2 regions of the Lapillicoccus jejuensis genome follow, and region 1 is predicted to be linked to the other one. Evidence: predicted binding sites of a transcription regulator. Region 1 holds the regulator's gene; the other holds the start of a gene.
What was found. Region 1 encodes Rex, which represses fermentation and respiration genes when NADH is low (regulators of the CRP and FNR family bind a similar motif). Its sites were predicted from a motif close to CTTGTGAANNNNTTCACAAG; they were not measured.
Positions count from the first base shown of each region.

Region 2: the regulator Rex is predicted to act here: its motif matches at 2,845-2,864, upstream of edd (phosphogluconate dehydratase).

Region 1 covers NZ_VFMN01000001.1:771,179-778,493, reverse strand. The annotation lists gene FB458_RS03785 (DUF5667 domain-containing protein) at 1-29, opposite strand, end outside; gene FB458_RS03780 (sigma-70 family RNA polymerase sigma factor) at 160-897, opposite strand; gene FB458_RS03775 (glutaredoxin family protein) at 1,088-1,420, shown strand; gene FB458_RS03770 (redox-sensing transcriptional repressor Rex) at 1,601-2,296, shown strand; gene FB458_RS03765 (glutamyl-tRNA reductase) at 2,293-3,642, shown strand; gene hemC (hydroxymethylbilane synthase) at 3,639-4,724, shown strand; gene FB458_RS03755 (bifunctional uroporphyrinogen-III C-methyltransferase/uroporphyrinogen-III synthase) at 4,721-6,367, shown strand; gene hemB (porphobilinogen synthase) at 6,400-7,315, shown strand, end outside.
Region 2 covers NZ_VFMN01000001.1:1,337,516-1,344,830, reverse strand. The annotation lists gene FB458_RS06400 (DinB family protein) at 1-178, shown strand, start outside; gene eda (bifunctional 4-hydroxy-2-oxoglutarate aldolase/2-dehydro-3-deoxy-phosphogluconate aldolase) at 248-910, opposite strand; gene edd (phosphogluconate dehydratase) at 907-2,796, opposite strand; gene FB458_RS06385 (sigma-70 family RNA polymerase sigma factor) at 3,352-5,118, shown strand; gene FB458_RS06380 (DinB family protein) at 5,146-5,685, opposite strand; gene serS (serine--tRNA ligase) at 5,741-7,063, shown strand; gene FB458_RS06370 (sensor histidine kinase) at 7,134-7,315, shown strand, end outside.

The DNA.
Region 1 (7,315 bases):
GCGCTCAGGCCGAGGCTCGGACCGGCCATGCGGGCACCTCCTCGGCGGCGGGTCGGGTGGACGCGACGACGGCGCCCACACCCTCACAACGACGGGTGCCGGTCGCGGTTACGCCGCTCGGGGACCTGGGTGCGAGAACGTTCTCGGAGGGGCGGGGGCTCATCGCAGCTCGTCCCCCAGCTCGCGCGCCAGGGACCGGACGGCGCGCAGCTGCAGCTGCTTGACCGCCCCCTCGCTGCGGCCCATGGCGAGCGCCACCTCGGCGAGGCTGAGGCCCTGGAAGAAGCGCAGGACGACGCACTCGGCCTGGTCGGGCTTGAGGGTGCGCACCGCCTCGAGCAGCCGGCGGTCGCGCAGCCGGTCGAGGACCTCGAGGTCCGGCGCGGGCTCGTGCTCGTCGGCGTCGAACATCTCGCCGGTGCTCACCTCGAGGCGGAACCGCGCCGACTTGGCGTTGTCCATGACGAGGTTGCGCGCGATGGTGACGAACCACGCCGCGATGTCGCGGCCCTGCCAGCTGAACGAGTCGATGCGGCGCAGCGCGCGCACGAAGGTCTCCGAGGTGAGGTCCTCGGCGGTGGCCCGCGAGCCGACCCGCGCGTACACGTAGCGGTAGACCGTGTCGACGTACAGCGCGTAGAGCTGGCCGAAGGCCTCCGCGTCGCCCTGCTGGGCGAGCTCGACGAGGGCGGCCACCCGCTCCGACCCCTCCGGGCGCTCACCCGGCCGCGCCGGGGCGGGCCCGCCGGGGGCCCCGGCGCCCCCACCGTCCGCGAGCGAGGCGAGCAGGATCAGGTCGCGCAGGAGGGCGAGGTTCCCGGCAACACCGGTGCCGAGGGAGTCGACGGCGACGACGCCGTACGGCGCCCCGGCGGAGCGGACGCGGACGCCCGGCACGGACCACGGGGCGGCGGTGCGCCGAGGGGATCCGGTCCGACGGAGGGGCGTGGGGCCGAGCATGACCGCCCCAGTGTGCGACACCGCCCCGGGGATGTCGCGTCGGACGGGCGGCGATCCGTGGCGTTCGCCCCTTTCGTCCGCGGTGGTGGGGTCGTCCGTCGGGTCCCACCCGGGGGAGACTGGCCGGATGGACGAGCAGCGCGAGGGCCGCGACGACGACCTCCTGCCGGGCGCGGGGGCCGACCGGGCGCGGGTGACCCTCCTCGGGCGGGCCGGGTGCCACCTGTGCGACGAGGCGCGGACCGTCGTCGCGGCGGTGGCGGACGACCTCGGCGTCGGCTGGCGCGAGGTCGACGTCGACGCCGACCCGCGGCTGCGCGAGCGGTACTCCGAGCAGGTGCCGGTGACCTTCGTCGACGGGGTCCAGCACGACTTCTGGCGGGTCTCCGAGAGCCGGCTGAGGGCCGCCCTCGCCCGCCCCGCCCGGGGTGGCTCGCGGGGTGGCCAGGAGCACGTCTGACGGCCCCGCGCCACCCTGGCGGACGCGGTGTTCGTCACGCTCCTCGGAGCCCCTCGCTCACTTTGTGCCTGCGTTCACAAACGCCTACGCTGAGGGGTGTTTGAGCGCTCCCGTCCCGCGGGGGACCGCCCCTCGTGGGCGGCCGCGCGGCTGACCTGGAAGGAGCCGGTGAGCCACCCGATGTCTGCCGACCCCACGTCCCGCCGGGACATCCCCGACGCGACCGTGGCCCGCCTGCCGGAGTACCTGCGCGCCCTGTCCGACGCGGCCGACCGCGGCGTCCTCTCGGTCTCCTCCGAGGAGCTCGCGACGGCGGCCGGGGTGCGACCCACGCAGCTGCGCAAGGATCTCAGCCACCTCGGGTCGTACGGCATCCGGGGGGTCGGGTACGACGTCGAGCACCTCGCCCTCGAGATCAGCCGGGCGCTCGGGCTCACCCAGGACTGGCCCGTCGCCATCGTCGGGATGGGCAACCTCGGCCGCGCGCTCGCGGCCTACAGCGGCTTCGCGACCGGCGGCTTCCACGTCGCCGCCCTCTTCGACGAGGACGCCGCGCTCGTCGGCACCCGGATCGGCGACGTGCTCGTCGAGCCCATGGCCGACCTGCCGCGGCTCGTCGCCGACCGCGGCGTCAGCATCGGCGTCATCGCCACCCCCGCCGGGTCGGCGCAGCAGGTCTGCGACACGCTGGTGCGCGCCGGCGTCCGGTCGGTGCTGAACTTCGCGCCGCTCGTGCTGTCGGTCCCCGGCGACGTCGACGTCCGCCGGGTCGACCTGTCCACCGAGCTGCACGTGCTGGCCTTCCACGAGCAGCGCAAGCAGCTGGCCGCCGGTCAGGGGCAGGACGTCGGCCACGGGGTAGGAGTAGGGCGATGAGCGTCCTCGTCATCGGGCTGTCGCACCGCACCGCGCCCCTCGAGCTGCTCGAGGCCGCGGCCACGACCGACGCCGCCGCGCTGGCCCGGCGGGTCGTCGCCGGCGAGGGCGTCGCCGAGGCCGTCGTCCTCAGCACCTGCAACCGGCTCGAGGTCTACGCCGAGGTCGTGACCTTCCACGGCGCCGTCGCGACGATCGGCGAGGCCCTGGCCCACGCCAGCGGCGCGGCCATCGGCGACCTCAGCCGCCACCTCTACGTCCACTACGAGGACCGCGCCGTCGCCCACGCCTTCACCGTCGCCTGCGGGCTGGACTCGATGGCCCTCGGCGAGGCGCAGGTGCTCGGGCAGCTGCGGTCGGCCCTGCGCACGGCACAGGGGTCCGGCACCGCCGGCCCGTCGCTCAACTCGCTCGTCCAGCAGGCGCTGCGGGTCGGCAAGCGCGCCCACGCCGAGACGGCCATCGACCAGGTGTCGCTCTCGCTCGTCGAGGCCGGGCTCGACGCCGCCGTCGAGCGGGTCGGCGCCCTCGGGCGCGCGGACGTGCTCGTCGTCGGCGCCGGCGGGATGAGCAGCCTCGCCGCCACGACCGTCGCCCGGCACGCCGCCGGCACCCTCACCGTCGTCAACCGCACGGCGGCCAAGGCGCAGCGGCTCGCGACGTCGCTCGACGCGCAGGCCCGGCCCTTCGGGGAGCTGCCCGACGCGCTGGCCGCGGCCGACGTCGTGGTCACCTCGACGGGGTCGCTCGGCCACCTGCTCACCCGCGACCTCGTCGCCGCCGCGACCGCCGGCCGCACCGAGCGCCCGCTCGTCCTGCTCGACCTCGCACTGCCCCGCGACGTCGAGCCCGCCGTCGCGGACCTGCCGGGGGTCACCGTCGTCGACCTCGACGGCCTCGGTCGGCGGATGGCCGGGGCGTCCACCTCCTCGCTGCCGCAGGTGCAGGCGGTGACCGACCTCGTCACCGCCGAGGTGGCGTCGTACCTCACCGGGCGGATGGCCCAGTCCGTCGTCCCCACCGTCGCCGCCCTGCGCTCGCGGGCGCACGGGGTGATGGACGCCGAGCTGTCCCGCCTCGACCAGCGGCTGCCCGACCTCGACGACCAGACCCGCGCGGAGGTGCACCGCGGTGTGCACCGCATCGTCGAGAAGCTGCTGCACACGCCGACGGTGCGTATCAAGGAGCTGACGAGCAACGGGCACGGCGGCGACTACGCGGCCGCCCTGCGCGAGCTCTTCGACCTCGACCCGCACGACGTCGCGTCGGTGTCCGCGCCGCCGACGGTGCCGGTCCCGGCCCCCGAGCCCGCCGCCGCCGCGCCCGACGGGGGAGGCGAGCGATGACCGTCCTGCGCCTCGGCACCCGCCGCAGCGCCCTCGCGACCACCCAGTCGTCGTGGGTCGCGGCCCGGCTGCGCGAGCTCGGCCACGAGGTCGAGCTCGTCGAGATCACCACCCACGGCGACACCAGCCGGGAGCACCTGACGACCATCGGCGGCACGGGCGTCTTCGCCGCGGCGATCCGCCGGGCGCTGCTGGACGGCGAGGTCGACCTGGCCGTCCACTCGCTCAAGGACCTGCCCACCGCGCCCGAGCCGGGGCTCGTCGTCGCTGCCGTCCCGGTGCGCGAGGACGTGCGCGACGCGCTCGTCGCCCGCGACGGGCTCACGCTCGGCGAGCTGCCCGCCGGGTCGCTCGTCGGCACCGGGTCACCGCGCCGCGCGGCGCAGCTGCGCGCCCTCGACCTCGGGCTCGACGTGCGGCCGGTGCGCGGCAACGTCGACACCCGCCTCGGGCTCGTCGCCTCCGGCCAGTACGACGCCGTCGTGCTCGCCCGGGCCGGGCTGGCCCGCCTCGAACGGCTCGACGAGGTCACCGAGACCCTCGACCCGCTCCAGGTGCTGCCCGCCGCCGGCCAGGGCGCCCTCGCGGTGGAGTGCCGCGAGGACGACGCCGACCTGCAGGCGGTCCTCGCCGCCCTCGACGACCCCGACACCCGGGCCGCCGTCACCGCCGAGCGCGCCCTGCTCGCCGCCCTCGAGGCCGGGTGCACCGCCCCCGTCGGCGCCCTCGCCGAGGTCGTCGAAGGCGAGGACGGAGCGGAGCTCTCGCTGCGCGCGGTCGTCGCCGCCCCCGACGGCAGCGCCGACCTGCGCCGCTCGCTCGTCGGCCCCCTGCGCGAGGCCGCGCCCCTGGCCGACGCCGGCGACCTCGGACGCCGGCTCGCCGCCGTCCTGCTCGAGGACGGCGCCGCCGACCTCACCGAGGGCCTCGCCGAGGAGCTCGCCGAGGAGCTCGTGGAGGGGCCCCTCGACGGCGAGCCACCGTCGCGACCAGCCGGGCTGCCGGACGGTGACCCGTCCGGTGGCGCCCCGCGAGACGTCCAGCCTGCACGACCCGACCAGCACCCGGAGCACGTGACGTGACCCCCAGCACCACCACCCCCACCGCCCGCAAGAGCGCCGCCCGCGGGACCCGACCCGGCCGGGTCGCGTTCGTCGGCGCCGGCCCCGGCGACCCCGGGCTGCTCACCCTGCGCGCCCGCGACCTCATCGCGGCCGCCGACGTCGTCGTCACCGACCAGATGCACCGCGACGAGCTGCTCGCCCGGCACGCCCGCGCCGACGTCGAGGTCGTCGACGCCGGTCACGGCGAGCACGGCGAGGAGCTGACCCGCGCCTCGCGCGCCAAGCTCCTCGTGCGCTGCGCGAAGCAGGTCGGCGAGCAGGGCCTCGTCGTCCGCCTCATGGACGGCGACCCGTCGATGTTCAACGGGCTCGCCGAGGAGGCGCAGGCGCTGCGCAAGGCGGACGTGCGCTACGACGTCGTGCCCGGCGTCACCGCGGTGACGGCCGTGCCGACGTACGCCGGCGTGCCCCTCACCTCGAAGGTGGCCACCGCCGTCCACGTCGTCAACGCCGCCGAGGCGCACCGCGACTGGACGCCCGGCGTCGCCGACCACGTCACCGTCGTCGTCCTCGGGATGCCCGAGACGCTGCGCGGGGCGCTCGCCGAGCTGCGCGCCGCCGGCCGGTCGCCGCAGACGCCGGTCGCGATCACCGAGCGCGGGACCACCACCGGGCAGACGACGATGGTCAGCACCCTCGGCGAGGTCGACGCGGTGCTGCACGGCACCTCGGTCGAGTTCCCGGCCCTGGCCGTCGTCGGCCCGACCGTCGCCATGCGCGACGAGCTGTCGTGGTTCGAGACCAAGCCGCTCTTCGGCTGGGAGGTGCTCGTGCCCCGGACCAAGGACCAGGCGGGCGCGACGATCGACCGCCTGGCGACGTACGGCGCCTCGGCGCAGGTCGTGCCGACGATCTCCGTCGAGCCGCCGCGCACGCCGCAGCAGATGGAGCGGGCCGTCAAGGGTCTGGTCACCGGTCGCTACGAGTGGGTCGGCTTCACGTCGGTCAACGCGGTGCGGGCGGTGCGCGAGAAGTTCGACGAGTTCGGGCTCGACGCGCGGGCCTTCTCCGGGCTGAAGATCGCCGCCGTCGGCGGGGTCACCGCCGAGGCGCTCAGGGCGTGGGGCATCGTCCCCGACCTCGTCCCCAGCGGCGAGCAGTCGGCGGGCGGGCTGCTGGCCGACTGGCCGGAGTACGACGCGCTGCTCGACCCGATCAACCGGGTCTTCCTGCCTCGGGCCGACATCGCGACCGACACCCTCGTCGCCGGTCTGGTGGAGATGGGCTGGGAGGTCGACGACGTGACGGCGTACCGGACCGTGCGCGCCGCCCCGCCGGCCGCCGAGGTCCGCGACGCGATCAAGTCCGGGCGCTTCGACGCCGTCGTCTTCACGTCGAGCTCGACGGTGCGCAACCTCGTCGGCATCGCCGGCAAGCCGCACCCGTCGACCGTCGTGGCCTGCATCGGCCCGGCGACCGCGAAGACCGCGCAGGAGCACGGGCTGCGGGTCGACGTCCTCGCTCCCGAGGCGTCGTCCGACGCGCTCGTCGACGCGCTCGCCGCGCACGGTCTCGGCCTCGCGGCCGCGGCCGCCGAGGCGGGCGAGCCGGTGCGCCGGCCCAGCGACAAGAAGCCGGCGAACCGGCGCAAGGCCAAGTGAGCACGCCGTACGGCGAGGGGTCGGGTCGCTCGATGACCCGACCGGTCGTGCGGCCGCGGCGGCTGCGGCAGTCTCCGGCGATGCGGGCGCTGGTCGCGGAGACGCGGCTGCACCCGCGCGACCTCGTGCTGCCCGTCTTCGTCAAGGAGGGCGCCACCGAGGTCACGCCGATCACCTCGATGCCGGGGGTCGTGCAGCACACGCTCGACTCGCTCGTCGACGTCGCGCGGCAGTGCGTCGCGGTCGGGGTCGGTGGGCTCATGGTCTTCGGCGTGCCGCGCGACGAGGGCAAGGACGCGGTCGGGTCGGGCGCGACCGAGGACGACGGGATCCTCAACGTCGCGCTGCGCCGGGTGCGCGAGGCGTGCGGCGACGACCTCGTCCTCATGGCCGACCTGTGCCTCGACGAGTTCACCGACCACGGGCACTGCGGCGTGCTCGACGAGCGCGGCCGCGTCGACAACGACGCGACGCTCGTGCGGTACGCCGACATGGCGGTGGCGCAGGCGCGCGCGGGGGCGCACGTCGTCGGGCCGAGCGGGATGATGGACGGCCAGGTCGCCGTCGTGCGCGAGGCGCTCGACGACGCCGGCTTCGAGGACGTCGTCGTGCTCGCCTACACGGCGAAGTACGCCTCGGGGTTCTTCGGGCCGTTCCGCGAGGCCGTGCAGAGCTCGCTCGAGGGCGACCGCGCGACGTACCAGCAGGACCCCGCCAACCTCACCGAGTCGCTGCGCGAGCTGCGTCTCGACCTCGAGGAGGGCGCCGACCTCGTCATGGTCAAGCCCGCGCTGCCGTACCTCGATGTCGTCGCCGCCGCCCGCGAGGTCGCCGACGTCCCCGTCGCCGCCTACCAGGTGTCGGGGGAGTACGCGATGATCGAGGCCGCCGCCGCCAACGGGTGGGTCGACCGCCGCCGCTGCGCCCTGGAGTCCCTGACCTCCATCA
Region 2 (7,315 bases), 570 kb from region 1:
CGCCGCCGAGTGCGAGGACGCCGCGCACGAGGCGGCGGACGCGTTCGGGGCGGTCGCCGACGGCCAGTGGCGGCGCACCGGCCGGCGCAGCGACGGGGCGTCGTTCACCGTCGAGTCGTTCGCGCGGTACTTCCTGCACGACCTCTACCACCACGTGCACGACCTCGACCGCCCCTGAGGAAGCGCAGCGTCCGAGAGGTCGGGCCCCCGAGCAGCCGACCTCTCGGACGCAGCGAGCAGGTGGGGGTCAGGACGCCGTACGGAGCCCCGCGGCCGCGGCGGCGAGCGCCTCGACCCGCGCCCAGTCGCCCGCGGCGACGGCGTCCTTGGGCGTCAGCCAGGAGCCGCCGACGCAGCCGACGTTCGGCAGCGCGAGGTACGACGCCGCGTTGGCCGGTGAGATCCCGCCGGTCGGGCAGAACCGCAGCTGCGGGCACGGCCCGTGGACGGCCGAGAGGTACGGCGCCCCGCCACTAACCTCGGCGGGGAAGAACTTCATCGCCGTGAGGCCGCGCTCGGCGAGGGTGAGCATCTCGGTGAGCGTGCCCGTCCCGCACAGCGCCGGGATGCCGAGGTCGAGGACGGCGTCGACGAGCCGCGGCGGCGACCCCGGGGTGACGACGAACGACGCCCCGGCCGCGGTGACCGCGAGCGCCTGCTCCGGGGTCACGACGGTGCCGGCGCCGACGACCATCCCCGGCACCTCGGCGGCGACGGCGCGGATGGCCTCGAGCCCGGCGGCGGAGCGCAGGGTGATCTCGATGACGCCGATCCCGCCGCGCAGCAGCGCCTGCGCGAGCGGCACCGCCTGCGCGACCTCCTCGACGACGACGACCGGGACGACCGGGGCGACGTCGAGGACCTCGGCGCCGGTGCGCGGCGCGAGAGCAGGGGTGGCGGTGGTGGTCATGCGATCTCCTCGAGCTGGGGGACGGTCGTGGGCACGAGGCCCGGGAAGACGTGGGCGCCCCGGTCGGCCGGGCCGACGGCGGTGCGCAGGGCGCCGAACAGCTCGCGCCCGGTGCCCCAGACCTCCTCGCCCGACGGCCGCCGCGCGGGCTCGCGCGCCGCGAGCTCGGCCGGGTCGAGCAGCACGTCGAGCGTGCCGGCGAGGCTGTCGAGCCGGACGACGTCGCCGTCGCGCAGCCGCGCGATCGGCCCCTCGTGCACCGACTCGGGCGTGACGTGGATGGCGGCGGGGATCGAGCCCGAGGCGCCGCTCATCCGCCCGTCGGTGACGAGCGCGACGGCGTACCCGCGCTTCTGCAGCACCTGCAGGCTGGGCGTGAGGGCGTGCAGCTCGGGCATCCCGTTGGCGCTCGGGCCCTGCTCGCGCAGGACGACGACGACGTCGCGGTCGAGCTCGCGCCGCGAGAACGCCTGGAGGAAGCCGACCTGGTCGGTGAAGACCCGCACCGGCGCCTCGACGACCCGGTGATCGGGCGAGAGCGAGCTGGTCTTGACGACGGCGTGGCCGAGCGAGCCGCGCAGCACCCGCAGGCCGCCGTCCGGCTCGAACGGCGCGCTCGCCGGCCGCAGCACGGTGAGGTCGGTCGACTCGGCCGGCTCCTCCCAGCGCAGCGCGCCGTCGTCGTCGAGCACCGGCCGGCGCCGGTACGACGCCAGCCCCTCCCCGGCGAGGGTCCGCACGTCCTCGTGCAGCAGGCCGGTGTCGAGCAGCGTCGCGACGAGGTACGGCGTCCCGCCCGCGGCGTGGAAGTGGTTCACGTCGGCGGTGCCGTTGGGGTAGATCCGCGCGACGAGCGGGACGACGGCCGACAGCGCGTCGAAGTCCTCCCAGGTCAGCGTGATCCCGGCGGCGGCGGCCATCGAGACGAGGTGCATCGTGTGGTTCGTCGACCCGCCGGTGGCGAGGAGGGCGACGACGCCGTTGACGACGGCCTTCTCGTCGACGACCTGGCCGATGCCGTAGGGGCGCTCGCTCGCGGCGATGGCGGCGACCCGGCAGGTGGCCTCGGCGGTGAGCGCGGCGCGCAGCGGCTCGTCCGGGTGGACGAACGCCGCGCCCGGCAGGTGCAGGCCCATGACGTCCATGAGCAGCTGGTTGGAGTTCGCCGTCCCGTAGAACGTGCACGTGCCGGGGGAGTGGTACGACGCCACCTCGGACCCGAGCAGCTCGTCGCGCCCGGCCTCCCCGGCGGCGTACCGCTTGCGGGTCTCGGCCTTCTCGGCGTTGCTGCGGCCGCTGGCCATCGGCCCGGCGGGGACGAACGCCGTCGGCAGGTGCCCGAAGGCGAGCGCACCGGCGACCAGGCCGGGGACGATCTTGTCGCAGACGCCGAGCATGAGCGCGCCGTCGAAGACGTCGTGGCTGAGCGCGATCGCGGTCGACATCGCGATGACGTCGCGGCTGTAGAGGCTGAGCTCCATGCCCGCGCGGCCCTGGGTGATCCCGTCGCACATCGCGGGGACGCCGCCGGCGACCCGCGCGACGGCGCCGATCCCCCGCGCGGTCTCCTTGATCGCCTGCGGGTAGGTCTCGTACGGCGCGTGCGCGCTGAGCATGTCGTTGTAGGCGGTGACGATGCCGAGCGAGACGCCGGCCTCGCCGCTCATGACGGCCCGGTCGCTGCCGCCGCAGGCGGCGACGGCGTGGGCGAGGTTGGAGCAGCCGAGGTCGGTCCGCGCGGGGCGCAGGCCCTTCTCGAGCTGGGCGGCGCTCAGGCGGCGCAGGTACGCCGTCCGGCCCGCGCGGCTGCGCTCGACGACGGCCTCGGTGACGCGGGCGACGACGGGGTGCAGCGGCGTGACGGGGTCGATCGGGGTGGTGGCCATGGCGGTCCTCGGGTCTCGCGGACGGAGGGCGACGACGGTGGCTCCCACTTTGTGACGGCGATCACAAGCGTAGCGCGAGGGTGACCCGGGTCACACGACGTCCGGATACCGGAAGGGTCTCTCGATGTCGAGAGAGGTGTGGGGAGAGGTGTGGGGAGAGGCGCGGGGCCGGTGGCTCGGGCGCGACGGGGGGGGGGGCGGTCGGCGCCGGCCGCGACCCCCCAGGCCCCGGCCGGTCGCCGCTCGCTCCCGGGTCCGGCCGACCGCCTCCCGGTCGCCCGGCCGGACCCTGTGTCGGCGGCCTCCCAGCACGCGCGCGCGGTCCTCCCACGGACCGGCCGACCTCACGCCGACACCCTGAAGACGGTGCCGGGGACGGATCGTGTCGCGATCCACAGGATTTTTTACCAACCGTTGAACAAAACCGGCAGGTCGCCCATCATGGGACCCACCAGGCCCGGACCCGAACGGTCCGCGGCCCGGACGCACCGGGGCACACCTCCGCCCGCGGTGGTCGGCGCCGGCCCTCCGGCCCAGCGGTGGAAGGGTCCGACGATGGCCGAGCAGCAGCAGGTCGAGCCGGCCCTGCCCGTCGACCAGCCCGTCGACCTGCCCGTCGATCCGCCCGTCGATCTGCGCGTCGAGCCCGACCTCGACAGCGAGCTGCTGGCCCTGGCCCGGACCGACGGTCCGGCCGCGGAGGCGGCCGTGGCCCAGCTGTGGGTCCGGCACCTGCCCGCCGTACGGCGACTCGCCCGCGCGGTCGCGGGGTCGGTGGACCCGCACGAGGTCGACGACCTGGTCAGCGAGAGCTTCGCCCGGGTGCTCGCGGCGCTGCGCGCAGGTGGCGGTCCGCGGTCGGCGCTGCGCCCGTACTGGGTGAGCACCCTGCGTCGGGTCGCGATCGACGCGTCGCGGAGGAGGCGGCCGGTGCTCGGGGCGGACGGTGCGGCGCCCGAGCCGGAGCCGCAGCCGTCGGCGGAGCACGTCGTGGCGGAGCAGGAGGAGGCCGTCGCCGCCCGTCGGGCCTGGGCGTCCCTGCCGGAGGACTCGCGGGTGCTGCTGTGGGAGCTCGTCGTCGAGGGGCGCAGCCCGGCCGAGGTCGCCCCGCTGCTCGGGGTGAGCGCCAACGCGGTCTCCTCGCGGGGGACCCGGGCCCGCGAACGGCTGCGCGAGGCGTTCCTCAGCCACCGGTTGGGGGAGCCGCGCACGCCCGCCTGCCGCGTGGTGCGCCCGCTCCTCGGGTCGTTCGCGCGCGAGGGTCTCGCGCTGCGTGACCGGGTCCGCGTCGAGACGCACCTGTCGGGGTGCCTCCTCTGCCGCGAGGCCGTCGCGGAGGCGCGCTCGACCGCGCTGCTGCTGCGTCGCGCGCTCCTGCCCGGCGCCCTGCTGCCGGGTCTCGTCCCGGCCGCCCTCACGGGGGGCGGCGCGGGTGTGGGCGCGGGTGTGGGCGCGAGCGGCGCGCTCGGTGGCGCCGGGGTGGTCGGTCCGGCGGTGGCCGCGGTCGCCGCCGGACTGCTGGCCGTCTCCGCCGGGGCGCCGTCGTCGGACGTCCCGCACCCCTCCCACCGCTCCGCGCCGCCCGCCGCGGCGGGCGGCGCGGCGGCCCGCGTCGCGGACCCCGTCGGCGCCCCGGGTGCCGGCGAGGCGTCCGCCCCGGGGGCCGGTGGCGTCACCACCCCCGGGCGGTCCTGGGTCCGGGTGCCGCCGGGGACCCGCTCGGTCGGCGTCGTCGTCGGGTCGACGGGATCGGGCAGCACGGGCGGTGGAGTCGGACGGTGGCACGACGCGTCGACGCGCCTGCCCGACCTCCCCACGACGGGCGTGGGCTGGGGACGCGGTGGCGTCCGCGCGGTGGACGTGGCCTACGGGGGGTCCGGCTGGTCGACCGTGGGGTCCGACGGCGACCACGGCCTGGCCGGCCCGCAGGACGTGGGCGTCCCGGACGAGGGGTCCGCGGACGAGAGGCCGCCGCACGGCCCCGGCGGCTCCGGGCCCGGGTCGCCCGGGTCACCCGAATCACCCTGGTCACCCGGGTCACCTGGTCGCGGGCGCCCCGCGCTCACCGCGGGGACCGTGTCGACGCCCGTGCCCGCCGCGGCCCCAGGCCACTCCGCGGTCGCGAAGGGACCGACACCCCCTCGTCCCCAGCCCGGCCACCCCGAGCGGCCCGGCCACCCGGAGCACCTCGAGCACCCCGAGCACCCCGAGCACCCCGGTCCGCCCGCTCACGCCGCGCCGCACCCGGGGACCGGCGGGGGACCGGGTCACGGCCCGGCGGACCCACCCGGCCACGGCGCACCGCCCGGACACCACGGCTGACCGACCTCGTCGGACCCGGCCCCGCGCTCAGCGCGGCGCCGAGGCCCGCACGATCTCGTTGCGGTGGTGCACGGACTCGTGCGCGGCCTGGCGCACCAGCCAGCGCAGCGACCGGACCTCCTGGTGGAGGCCGTTGCGGCGGCTGACCTCCCGCTCCCACGCGTCGGTCGGGACCGCGGCGACCTCGGCCGCGAACCCGCGGCCGTTGGCGCGCACGCCCTCGACGACCGCGTCGAGCGAGGCGTCGCGGTAGCCGAACCGGGCCGCGCGCAGGTCGCCGTACAGCGGGTCGAGGATCGGGGCGTCCTCGGCGAGACCGCGGTGCAGCCGCACCGTGAACGCGGCCAGGACGTCGCGCACGTGGCAGGCGATCTCGATCGGCGCCCACTCCAACGGGGTCGGCCGCGCCCGCAGCGCCTCGGCGTCGACCCCGCGCAGGACGCCGGGCAGCTCGGCGACGACGGCGTCGACGAGCCGCACGGCCCCGTCGACGCTCACGCTCGCGTAGTCCAGTCCGCACCCCGAGCAGACGTACAGCTCGTCGAACCACGGGGGAAGGTCGCTCACCCCCTCACCCTACGGAGCGCGGGGCGCCGTGTCCCCGCGTCGATAGGCTGGCCGCATGATCGACATCAAGCTCGTGCGGGAGACCCCGGACGCCGTCCGGGCCTCGCAGGTCGCCCGCGGCGAGGACCCCGCGGTCGTCGACGCCATCCTCGCCGCCGACGACCGCCGCCGGGCGTCGCTGCGCGACGTGGAGTCGCGCCGGGCAGAGCAGAACGTCGCGAGCAAGGACGTCGGCGCGCTGATGGGCCGCGCGCAGAAGGCGAAGAAGGCCGGTGACGCCGACGCCGACCGGCTGATGGAGACGGCCCAGGAGGCCCGCGGCCACGCCGCCCGGCTCGGCGACGAGGTCAAGGCGCTGCAGGAGGCGGCCGACGCGGCCCAGGGTGAGCTCGACAAGCTGGTGCGCGTCGTCGGCAACGTCGTCATCGACGGGGTCCCCCCGGGCGGCGAGGACGACTTCGTCGTGCGCACGACGGTCGGCGAGCCCCGCGACTTCGCCGCTGAGGGCTTCGAGCCGCTCGACCACCTCGCCCTCGGCGAGAAGCTCGGCGCCATCGACATGGAGCGCGGCGCCAAGGTCTCCGGTGCCCGGTTCTACTTCCTCACCGGCGTCGGGGCGCGCCTCGAGCTGGCCATCCTCAACATGGCCCTCGCGCAGGCGATCGAGGCCGGGTTCACGCCGATGGTCACGCCCACCCTCGTCCTGCCGAAGGTCATGGACGGCACGGGCTACCTCGACGCGCACGACGACGTCTACCACCTGCCGAGCGACGACCTCTACCTCACGGGCACCTCGGAGGTCGCGCTCGCCGGCTACCACGCCGACGAGATCCTCGACCTGTCCGCCGGCCCGAAGCGCTACGCCGGGTGGTCGGCCTGCTACCGCCGCGAGGCCGGCTCGCACGGCAAGGACACCCGCGGCATCATCCGGGTGCACCAGTTCCAGAAGGTCGAGATGTTCAGCTACTGCCGGCCCGAGGACGCCGAGGCCGAGCACGAGCGTCTGCTGGCCTGGGAGCAGGAGATGCTCGCGAAGATCGAGGTGCCCTACCGCGTCATCGACACCGCTGCCGGCGACCTCGGCCGCTCCGCCGCGCGCAAGTTCGACTGCGAGGCGTGGGTGCCCACCCAGGGCCGCTACCGCGAGCTCACCTCGACCTCGAACTGCACGACGTACCAGGCCCGCCGGCTCAACACCCGCGAGCGCAGCGGCGACGGCAAGGGCACCCGCACCGTCGCCACGCTCAACGGCACCCTCGGGACGACGCGCTGGATCGTCGCCATCCTCGAGAACCACCAGCAGCCCGACGGCTCGGTCGTCGTGCCGCAGGCCCTGCGCCCGTACGTCGGCCTCGACGTCCTCGAGCCCCTGGCCTGACCGCCGGTGACGGGCGGCTCCCTCTCGAGGGGGAGCCGCCGTACGGCGTCGTCTGCCTAGGGTGGGCGCCATGTCGCAGGCCGTCGTCCCCCGCCCTCAGACGGTGACGCGCGACGCCGCGGGCTCCCTGCGCGGGCGCGTCGCCGCGTGGTTCGCCCTCGACGACCTGTGGGAGCGGCCCGTGCCGCCGGCGGCGCTGCGCCGCGACCTGCTCTTCGCGCTCGCGACCTTCGCGCTCGCCGTGCTCGGGCT